DNA from 3 places in the Agrobacterium radiobacter genome. Region 1 is predicted to be linked to each of the others. Evidence: predicted binding sites of a transcription regulator. Region 1 holds the regulator's gene; each other region holds the start of a gene.
The links. The regulator PhoB, encoded in region 1, activates phosphate uptake and scavenging genes when phosphate is short. The targets are predictions, from matches to a motif close to TGTCATNNANCTGTCAT.
Positions count from the first base shown of each region.

Region 1 (3,275 bases):
CGTCATCGTTACGCACTCCATGCAGCAGGCGGCGCGTGTTTCCCAGCGCACGGCCATGTTCCACCTTGGTCATCTTGTCGAAGAAAACGAAACCGACAAGATGTTCACCAATCCGGACGACCAGCGCACGCAGGACTACATCATGGGCCGCTTCGGCTGATCCCGGCCGGCGCTTTATCGAAACCGAACAAGACTGGTGCCTCTGCCGTGCCCGCTTCCGGGTACGCGCATGCAGGCCAAGCCGGAGGACTAGACCATGACACAGACAACGACCCATTCGCATATCCTGTCGGCCTATGACGACGAACTGAAATTCCTGACGCGCCGCATCGCCGAAATGGGCGGTCTCGCGGAACAGATGTGTGCCGATGCCGTGCGTGCGCTCGTCAATTCCGACGCCGCGCTCGCTCAGAAGGTCATTTCCGATGACGCGATCCTCGATCATTCCGAGCGCGAGATCGGCGACAAGGCCATCGTCACCATCGCCAGACGCCAGCCGATGGCGGCCGACCTTCGCGAGATCATCGGCACGCTGCGTATCGCCGGCGACCTTGAACGCGTTGGCGACCTTGGCAAGAACACTGCCAAGCGTGTGATCGCGGTTGCCGGAACCGGTGTGCCGCGCAAGCTCGCCCGCGGCATAGAGCACCTGTCGGAGCTTGCGCTGGTGCAGCTCAAGGAAGTCCTCGACGTCTATTCCACGCGTTCCGCCGAGAAGGCCAATGCCATCCGCGAGCGCGACGAGGAAATCGACGCCATGTATACGTCGCTCTTCCGTGAGCTTCTGACCTACATGATGGAAGATCCGCGCAACATCACCACCTGCACGCATCTTCTGTTCTGCGCCAAGAACATCGAGCGTATCGGCGACCACGCCACCAATATCGCCGAGACGATCTATTACATGACCACCGGCAGCCAGCCGGAAGGTGAGCGTCCGAAGGACGACAGTTCCAACACGCTCGGTTCGGTGACCGAGTAACAGACGAGCAGCGGCTTGCGGAGTTAGCATATGGTGCCCAAGATTGCAGTTGTGGAAGACGAGGAAGCGCTGAGCGTCCTCCTTCGTTACAATCTCGAGGCTGAGGGATATGACGTCGACACGATACCCCGTGGAGACGAAGCAGAAATCAGGCTGCAGGAACGTATTCCGGACCTTCTTATCCTGGATTGGATGCTTCCCGGCGTTTCCGGTATCGAACTGTGCCGTCGGCTCAGAATGCGGCCGGAAACAGAACGCCTGCCCATCATCATGCTGACGGCGCGCGGCGAAGAAAGCGAACGGGTTCGCGGCCTTGCCACCGGCGCCGACGACTATGTCGTCAAGCCGTTTTCGACACCGGAACTCATGGCCCGGGTCAAGGCCATGCTGCGCCGGGCCCGTCCCGAGGTTCTCTCCTCGGTGCTGAAGTGCGGTGATATCGAGCTGGATCGCGAGACCCATCGCGTTCACCGCAAGAGCCGCGAAGTGCGCCTCGGCCCGACGGAGTTCCGCCTGCTGGAATTCCTGATGACCTCTCCAGGCCGGGTTTTCTCCCGCTCGCAATTGCTGGATGGCGTGTGGGGTCACGATATCTATGTGGATGAGCGCACCGTCGACGTGCATGTCGGGCGCCTGCGCAAAGCGCTCAATTTTTCGCATATGCAGGATGTCATCCGTACCGTGCGCGGCGCCGGATATTCGATGGAAGCCTGAGCAAGACTCGACCGACGAGTTACACTCGGGGCAACATCCCGCCAAAAACCGAAAGGCCCGAAACCGGAATGGTGTCGGGCCTTTCGGTTTTTGGACGTCCCCAACCACGACGGCTTCATCCTTCTTGATGGGATGACGGACAATTGGCTGAAATCCCGCCCGCTCAATCGGGATTGTGGGTCGGGTTCGACAGCGATGGAGGATAGGGTTCGGCGCTTCGCCCGTGAGTTGACCCCCGGAACCGCCTGAATTTTGTCATAAAAAAACGGGCCCGAAGGCCCGTAGTTTTTGAGTGTCGAATGCGTGCCGCAACACTCAAGCCTTGCGGCGCTCGCTTACCGGCTGATAGGCGAGTTTCGCATGGAACTTGCAATAGGGCGAAGATTCCAGCGCTTCACAACCGCAGAAATGGAAATCATCCTTCAGCGGATCGCCGACCGGCCACTTGCAGGTGCGCTCCGTCAGTTCCGTCAGCGTCAGGCGACGGGAAATCGGCGAGACCACGTTTTTGGAAGGAACGTAATCGAGAACCTGTGCGGTCTCGATGTCGATCTCCTCATTCAGCGCGGTTGCCGCGTTCGAACGGGTGAGAATCCGCGCCGGCGCTGCATTGACGCGGCCTGCAAAGGTTGTCGCGCGTGGGGCAGGTGCAGCGGTGCGCTTGGGCGCAGAGCGCGCCGAAGTGACCGGACCGCCAGCCTTGACGCGTCCCGGCAGATTGAGGCGATGGACCTTGCCGATCACGGCATTACGGCTGACGCCGCCGAGCTGCGCTGCAATCTGGCTGGCGCTAAGGCCCTCGGACCATAATTTCTTGAGTTTCTCGACTCGTTCGTCTGTCCAGTTCATGCCGCTTCTCCGCTCGTCGCGTATAATGTCGGCAGAATCCTTCTCCGTCTCGCGGGCGTGCCGCGAGCGTGGTTTCTGCCGGATTTTTGGTGACTAGTTCCGCCGCAATGCAGTCTAGTAATTAGCGATTAACCTAGTGCCACGCAGACTCCGTGGCAAGAGTCGCGGGATTCATCTCGAATCGATTTTCCGGTTTTCCCCAACTTGCTGGCGAGTTGAGTCTGAAAGGCAACACCTTGGGCCTCGCAGGCCGCCACCTACTAGGGCTTGAGAAGCCCGGGAAATACGGACTTTTGTTGACATCGGCAGGCGAAGTGACAATAGTGCCCCTGCCGCCGCGAGGCGGCATTTTTGATTTTCAGGCGAGGGATAACCCCCAGAGCCTATTGACAACCGTCTGACAGCGCATCTGCGCAAGGAGTGATACAGCCATGGCCGAAGCCGCCGCGCCATTGTTCGATACGTTTGCAAGAGCCCCCCTGCGCTTCGAGCGAGGCGAGGGCGTCTGGCTGTTCACGGAGAGCGGCGAACGATATCTGGATTTTGCGGCCGGCGTAGCGGTCAATTCGCTGGGCCACGCCCATCCGCACCTCGTGGAAGCGATCAAGACCCAGGCCGAGAAGGTCTGGCACGTCTCAAACCTTTATGAAGTGCCGGGCCAGGAAAAGCTCGCCAAGCGCCTGACGGAAGCGACCTTCGCAGACAAGGTCTTCTTCACCAATTCCGGTGC
Region 1 covers NZ_JBEGHX010000001.1:114,652-117,926, forward strand. The annotation lists gene pstB (phosphate ABC transporter ATP-binding protein PstB) at 1-160, shown strand, start outside; gene phoU (phosphate signaling complex protein PhoU) at 257-982, shown strand; gene phoB (phosphate regulon transcriptional regulator PhoB) at 1,013-1,696, shown strand; gene MRBLRC7O_RS00555 (GcrA family cell cycle regulator) at 2,012-2,545, opposite strand; gene MRBLRC7O_RS00560 (aspartate aminotransferase family protein) at 2,977-3,275, shown strand, end outside.

Region 2 (3,275 bases), 2.6 Mb from region 1:
TGGGTGGTGCGCCGGGTGATGGAAGTGCTGCGCGCCTTTCCGGAAATCGTCGTTGCCGGGCTGCTCACCGCCATCCTGTCGATCGGTCCGATCGCGGCGATCATCGCGATTTCGGTCCACACGATCGGTGCGCTAGGCAAGCTCTTCTTCGAAGTGGTGGAAAATGCCGACATGAAGCCGGATGAAGGTCTGCGCGCCGCCGGCGCCAACTGGCTGGAGCGGGTGCGTTTCGCCATCGTGCCGCAGGTTCTGCCCAATTTCGTTTCCTACGCCTTGCTGCGCGCCGAAATCAACGTACGCGCCTCCACCATCATCGGTGCGGTCGGCGGCGGCGGCATCGGTGAGGTCTTTCGGCTGTCGATTGGCAACGATCATGCGTCGAAAACCTATGCCATCATCATCCTTCTGCTGATCACCATCATCGCCGTAGACCAGTTTTCCAGCTGGCTGCGCCGCAGGCTGATCGGCCAGCAATCCTTCGAATTCGGACGGGGAGCGGCCTGATGTCGTCCAGCTTCATTCTCAACACCGCCGACCGCGAAAGATTGACGGCTGCACATCCGCAGGTGTTCAACCGCAGTTTCATGCAGCGATATGGTCTGCTCGTCGGCCTTCTCGCCGTCACTGCCTATCTCATCGGCTGCTTTTTCTTTTTCAATGTCGGTCCGGCTTTCATGCAGGGCCGCTGGGATCGCGCCTCGAGCTATATTCAGGACTGGTACTCCTGGCGCGCCCAGCCACGCCTTCGTTTCGAAGACGGCAAGGTTCAGCCGCAATGGTCGAGCCGCGGTCAATATCCGACAAATGCAAAGATCGACTGGCTGCAGCCTTTGCCGGATGGCGGCTATAGCGTCGTTTATGCGGGCTCGGACAACCGCCTCGACGTGACGCCGACACGGGTGGATGTTTATGTCGACGGCAAGAGCTACCCTGTTGTCATCAACGACGATGCAGCGGTCGCACCACAGGGCCTGCCCGACGAAATCCAGCAGGACGGCAAGAAGGTCCTCGTGCATTACGGTTTTGCTGGTCAGGCGGAAATCCGCGCCAGCCAGGTCTATGTGCAGCGCCGCTTCCTCGGATGGGCGAACTTCCTGTTCGACACCAAATCGGAATTCTGGGGCAAGGGTTATGGCGAACTCGCCGCTCTCGCACTGTGGGGAGAGAGGCTCGATCCCGAGCGCTCCAATATCGGCCACATGGTCGATGATTTCCTCGACAACAGCGTCTGGCAACATGCCGATATTCTTTCCAAGCTGATGCAGACGCTGGTCATGGCCTTTGTCGGCACGCTGTTCGGTACAGTCGTCGCCCTGCCGCTCGCCTTTATCGCCGCGCGCAACATTACCGCCAACAAGGCCGCAAACTGGGGCATGAAGCGCCTGTTCGACTTCCTGCGCTCGATCGACATGCTGATCTGGGCGCTGTTCTTCACTCGCAGTTTCGGCCCCGGACCGATCCCCGGCATTGCCGCGATCTTCTTCACCGATACAGGAGCGTTGGGCAAGGTCTATGCTGAGGCGCTGGAGAATGTCGATGACAAGCAGCGCGAGGGCGTCAAATCGGTCGGCGCATCCCCGATTGCCGTCAATCGTTTCGGTGTGCTGCCGCAGGTTCTGCCGGTCTTCATTTCGCAATCGCTTTATTTCTGGGAAAGCAACACGCGCTCCGCCACCATCATCGGTGCGGTGGGTGCGGGCGGCATTGGTCTTAAACTACTGGAAGCGATGGGCACCAATGCCGACTGGGACAAGGTCGCCTATATGGTTCTGCTTATCCTCCTGGTCGTTTTCCTGTTCGACCATATCTCTAACTCACTGCGTTCGCGCCTGATCGGCAAAACACAGCACTGAGCTTTGATGGGGTGGGATGACGAAAGTCGCAACGACGTTCGTCATCCCATCAGGACACTCGCGCAGTCCTTATTTCTGCCAGCCGCACCGCCTCGTCAGGTCCTTCTGTGTCTTCGGCATATTCTGAAGATTTGCCGCATTTCGAATGCGCTTTTTTCCTTCCGCATCATCATTCTGTCACGGAAACCGATTACCTCGCACTCCTGACCTTGCGGGAAGCGGGCGAGTCACGCCAAATAGCTTCTCATCCCTGGTTTCCCATGACACTGAAGAGTGCTTGCCGTGCGCTACGCCATCTATTTTTCTCCGGCTAAAGATCATCCGTTGACCGAGGCAGCGTCACGATGGCTGGGCCGCAATGCATTTTCCGGCACATTGCATGACGACCACGACGACTATGCCGAGATGACGGAGGAGCCTCGCCGCTACGGTTTCCACGCGACGCTGAAGGCTCCTTTCGAACTTGCCGAAAAATACAGCGAAGCGGAGCTGCTCTCGGCCTTCGAAGATTTCGCAGCCCGCCAGTCCGCCTTCGAAATTCCGCGCGTCGTTGTCGGTGCGCTCGGGCCTTTTTACGCACTGGTTCCCGACCGCACCTATCAGCCGCTGCAGGATTTTGCCGCCGAGATCGTCGATCATTTCGACCGGTTTCGCGCACCCCTCTCCGAGACCGATATTGCCCGTCGGCGTCCACAGATGCTGACGGAAAGCCAGCGGCAAAATCTGTCGCTCTGGGGTTATCCGCATGTCATGGATGATTTCCGTTTTCACATGACGCTGACCGGCCGCATCGATGAAACCGAACAGCCCGCCATGCACGAGGTGCTTTCGGCGCGGTTTTCCGAATTCGTTGACAAGCCTCTCACTATTTCCGGCCTCGCTTTGTTCATTGAAGAAACGCGCGGCGCACCCTTTACCGTTCATAGCTGGCACCCCCTTGGCCAGCCACCAAAGAAAGATGCGAACCCATGACCGAGCACGCCCTTTCCAATGCCCGTATCGTTCTGGAAGACGATATTATTCTGGGATCCGTCCTGATCCGTGACGGCAAGATTGCCGATATCAGCGAGGGCGCTTCCAAAACCGGCGAAGACCTTGAAGGTGACTTTCTGATCCCCGGTCTGGTGGAACTGCATACCGACCATCTGGAACAGCATTATTCGCCGCGTCCCGGCGTGATATGGGACAAGATTGCCGCCATTCAGGCGCATGACGCGCAGGTGGCCGCCTCCGGCATCACCACCGTGTTCGACTGCCTGCGGCTTGGTTCGGATGAGGATGGCGGCTTCGAGAAGGGCGAAATGCGGGAGATGGCTGACGCCATCGAGGCGGCAGCGGATCAGAACCGCCTGCGCGCAGACCACCTGCTGCATCTGCGCTGCGAAGTGGCGTCCGCCGACGTACTGGACCATTTCGAAGACT
Region 2 covers NZ_JBEGHX010000001.1:2,701,488-2,704,762, reverse strand. The annotation lists gene phnE (phosphonate ABC transporter, permease protein PhnE) at 1-504, shown strand, start outside; gene phnE (phosphonate ABC transporter, permease protein PhnE) at 504-1,853, shown strand; gene MRBLRC7O_RS13235 (DUF1045 domain-containing protein) at 2,127-2,825, shown strand; gene MRBLRC7O_RS13230 (alpha-D-ribose 1-methylphosphonate 5-triphosphate diphosphatase) at 2,822-3,275, shown strand, end outside.
Region 2: the regulator PhoB is predicted to act here: its motif matches at 2,018-2,034, upstream of MRBLRC7O_RS13235 (DUF1045 domain-containing protein).

Region 3 (3,275 bases), 2.6 Mb from region 1:
TTTCTCAGTCTGCAGCGGCGAATGTGTCGTACTCGGCGGTCCTTCGGGCATCGGCAAAAGCTCGATCCTGAAAATGCTCTACGGCAATTACGCCATCGACAGCGGGCAGATTCTCATCCGCCATGAGGGTGAGGTCGTCGATATCGGCAATGCCTCCCCGCGCAAGATCCTCGATATCCGCCACCGCACCATCGGTTATGTCAGCCAGTTCCTGCGCACCGTGCCGCGTGTCGCGGCCATCGACGTGGTTGCCGAGCCGCTTCTGGCGCGCAAGGTTGCCACTGAGGATGCGCGCGAACAGGCGGCGGCATTGCTTTCGAAGCTCAATCTGCCACGGGAACTATGGTCGCTGCCGCCGGCAACCTTTTCAGGCGGTGAGCAGCAGCGCGTCAACATCGCGCGCGGTTTCATCACCGATCATGCAATCCTGCTTCTCGATGAGCCGACGGCTTCGCTCGACACCACCAACCGGCGCGTTGTGGTGGACATGATCCGGGAGAAAAAAGAAAAAGGCACGGCGCTGCTCGGCATCTTCCATGATGAGGAAGTGCGCGAAGCCGTGGCCGACCGAATTCTCGACGTTTCGCAATTCTCCCCCCGGAAGGCCGCAGCATGAGCGTGAAAGTCGGTCTCGAACCCGTCATCCACGAAAGCGCACGCGTCACCAATTCCTCGATCGGCCGCTACACCGAAATCTCGGAACGCTGCCGCATCGAGGAAGTCGAGATGGGCGATTACTCCTATGTCATGCAGGATGGTGCGATATGGTGCGCCACCATCGGCAAATTCGTCAATATCGCCGCTTCCGTCCGGATCAACGCTACCAATCACCCGATGCAGCGGGCGACGCTGCATCATTTCACCTATCGCGCTCACAGCTATTGGGACGACGCCGAGGATGAAACGGACTTCTTTGCCGCCCGCCGCGCCAAACGCGTGGTGATCGGCCACGATGTCTGGATCGGCCATGGCGCAACGATCCTGCCCGGCGTCACAGTTGGGAACGGCGCGGTGATCGGGGCGGGTGCGGTCGTCTCGAAAGACGTTGCGCCCTATACCATTGTCGGCGGCGTACCCGCACGGCTGATCCGGGAACGCTTCCCGACGGAGCTGGGCCGGCAAATGGATGATCTGAAGTGGTGGGATTGGGATCACGGAACATTGCGCGTCGCTCTCGACGATTTCCGCAACCTGGATGCCAAGGATTTCGTTGCAAAATATGGTGGGTGAAATCTCACCTCTGGCAAGGCAAGTGCAAATCCCGGGGCGAAACCCCGGGATTTTTGTCGATACACTCTAAAATGCCGGCGAATTTCAACGCCCTGACATGCCTCTCGAGAGCTTCGTCGGCGAACAGGTGGACGCCAAGCCCGGGGAAATCTGTAATATTTTATTCATCAAACTGACATCCCCACTTCACGCGCCGCTGTTACGTCGAACCCCGTCAAAAGAAGATTGGACGGGGAAATGAGCTTTCACCTGAAGCAAGTCACGCGCCGTTTCGGCAAGCACACTGCGGTCGATTCCGTTGATGTCGAGATACCGCAAGGTCAGATGGTCGGCGTGATCGGACGCTCGGGTGCGGGAAAATCGACGCTGCTGCGCATGATCAACCGCCTCGTTGACCCCTCCTCGGGTTCCATTCATTTCAACGACACGGAAGTTTCGGCGTTGAGGGGCGCGGCGCTCCGCAACTGGCAGCGCGACTGCGCCATGATCTTCCAGCAGTTCAATCTGGTGCCGCGCCTTGACGTGCTGACCAATGTCATGCTCGGCCGCCTCAATCACCGTTCGACGGCGCTCAGCCTTTTCAACATCTTCACCCATGAAGAGCGGCTGATGGCGATCGCCGCGCTGGAGCGACTGGGCATCGAACATGTGGCCATGCAGGCGGCGGGCACGCTTTCCGGCGGCCAGCAGCAGCGTGTCGCCATTGCGCGTGCGCTGATGCAGTCTCCGAAGATGGTGCTGGCCGATGAGCCGATTGCTTCGCTCGATCCGCTGAACGCCAAGATCGTCATGGACGCGCTGCGCGACATCAATGAGCGCGAAGGCATCACCGTCATCACCAACCTGCATACGCTGGATACGGCGCGCAATTATTGCGAACGTATCATCGGCATGTCGCAGGGCCGCGTCGTCTTTGATGGCACGCCGGCTGACCTGACGGCTGCGGCGGTCGCGGAAATCTACGGCACCGATTCACACGGAGCCGGCATCGACGAGACCATGACCTCAACCAGCATCAATATTCCCGGCGCGCAGCTTCCCGCCCGTCCGGTACAGCAATCTGCCGGTCCCGAACCGCTGGCTCTCGCCGGGCTCTGAGGAACCGCTCAGCATCGTTTGCGCCCGCGTCAAGGGCCGGTATTTCAAAACAAACTCCGGCTCGCCGGGAAACAGGAGAAAGTCCATGTTGAAGAAAGTCCTTCTTTCGGCAGTCGCCCTTGGCGTTCTGGCCGGTTCCGCCATGGCTCAGGACGTCAAGGTTCTGCGCATCGGTCTCGACGGTTCCGAAAACGAAGCCGACATGATCCGCAGCACGAAATGCGTTGCCGATGGCCTGAAGGCCGCGACCGGCGTTTCCGAAGTTCAGGTTTTCCCGTCGCCGGACTATAACGGCGTCATTCAGGGCCTGCTCGGCGGCACCATCGACATCGCCTCCATGGGCGCTTCCTCCTACGCCAAGATCGCGCTCGCAGACCCCAAGGCCGTCGATCCGATCCTGACCTATACGGGTTCTGACGGTTCCAGCGGTTATTACACCATCATGGTTGCCCGCAAGGACAGCGGCATCAAGAAGCTTGCAGACGCCAAGGGCAAGAAGATCGGTTTCGCCGACCCAGATTCCACTTCTGGCTTCCTCGTTCCGAACGTCGCCATCCCGAAGGAAACCGGCACGCCGATCAAGGAATTTTTCGCTGAAACCGGCTTCGGCGGCGGCCATGAGAACCTCGTTCTCGCCGTTCTCGACAAGAAGTTCGACGTTGGCACCACCTTCGGTTCGGGCGTTGGCAAGTGGGAAGAAGGCTACTCGGGCGGCAACCTTCACCAGATGGTGAAGAAGGGCAACCTCGACATGGACGATATCGTCGAAGTCTGGAAGTCGCCGCTGATCCCGAACGGCCCGCTGATGGTCGCCAACAAGCTCGGCGACAGCATGAAGAAGAAGGTCGAAGACTTCTTCATGGAACTGCCCAAGAAGGACCTCGCCTGCTTCCAGGGTTACACGCAGGGCAAGAACACCGCTTACATCAAGGTTGATCCGTCCTTCT
Region 3 covers NZ_JBEGHX010000001.1:2,705,360-2,708,634, reverse strand. The annotation lists gene phnL (phosphonate C-P lyase system protein PhnL) at 1-616, shown strand, start outside; gene MRBLRC7O_RS13260 (transferase hexapeptide repeat family protein) at 613-1,230, shown strand; gene phnC (phosphonate ABC transporter ATP-binding protein) at 1,468-2,328, shown strand; gene phnD (phosphonate ABC transporter substrate-binding protein) at 2,414-3,275, shown strand, end outside.
Region 3: the regulator PhoB is predicted to act here: its motif matches at 1,393-1,409, upstream of phnC (phosphonate ABC transporter ATP-binding protein).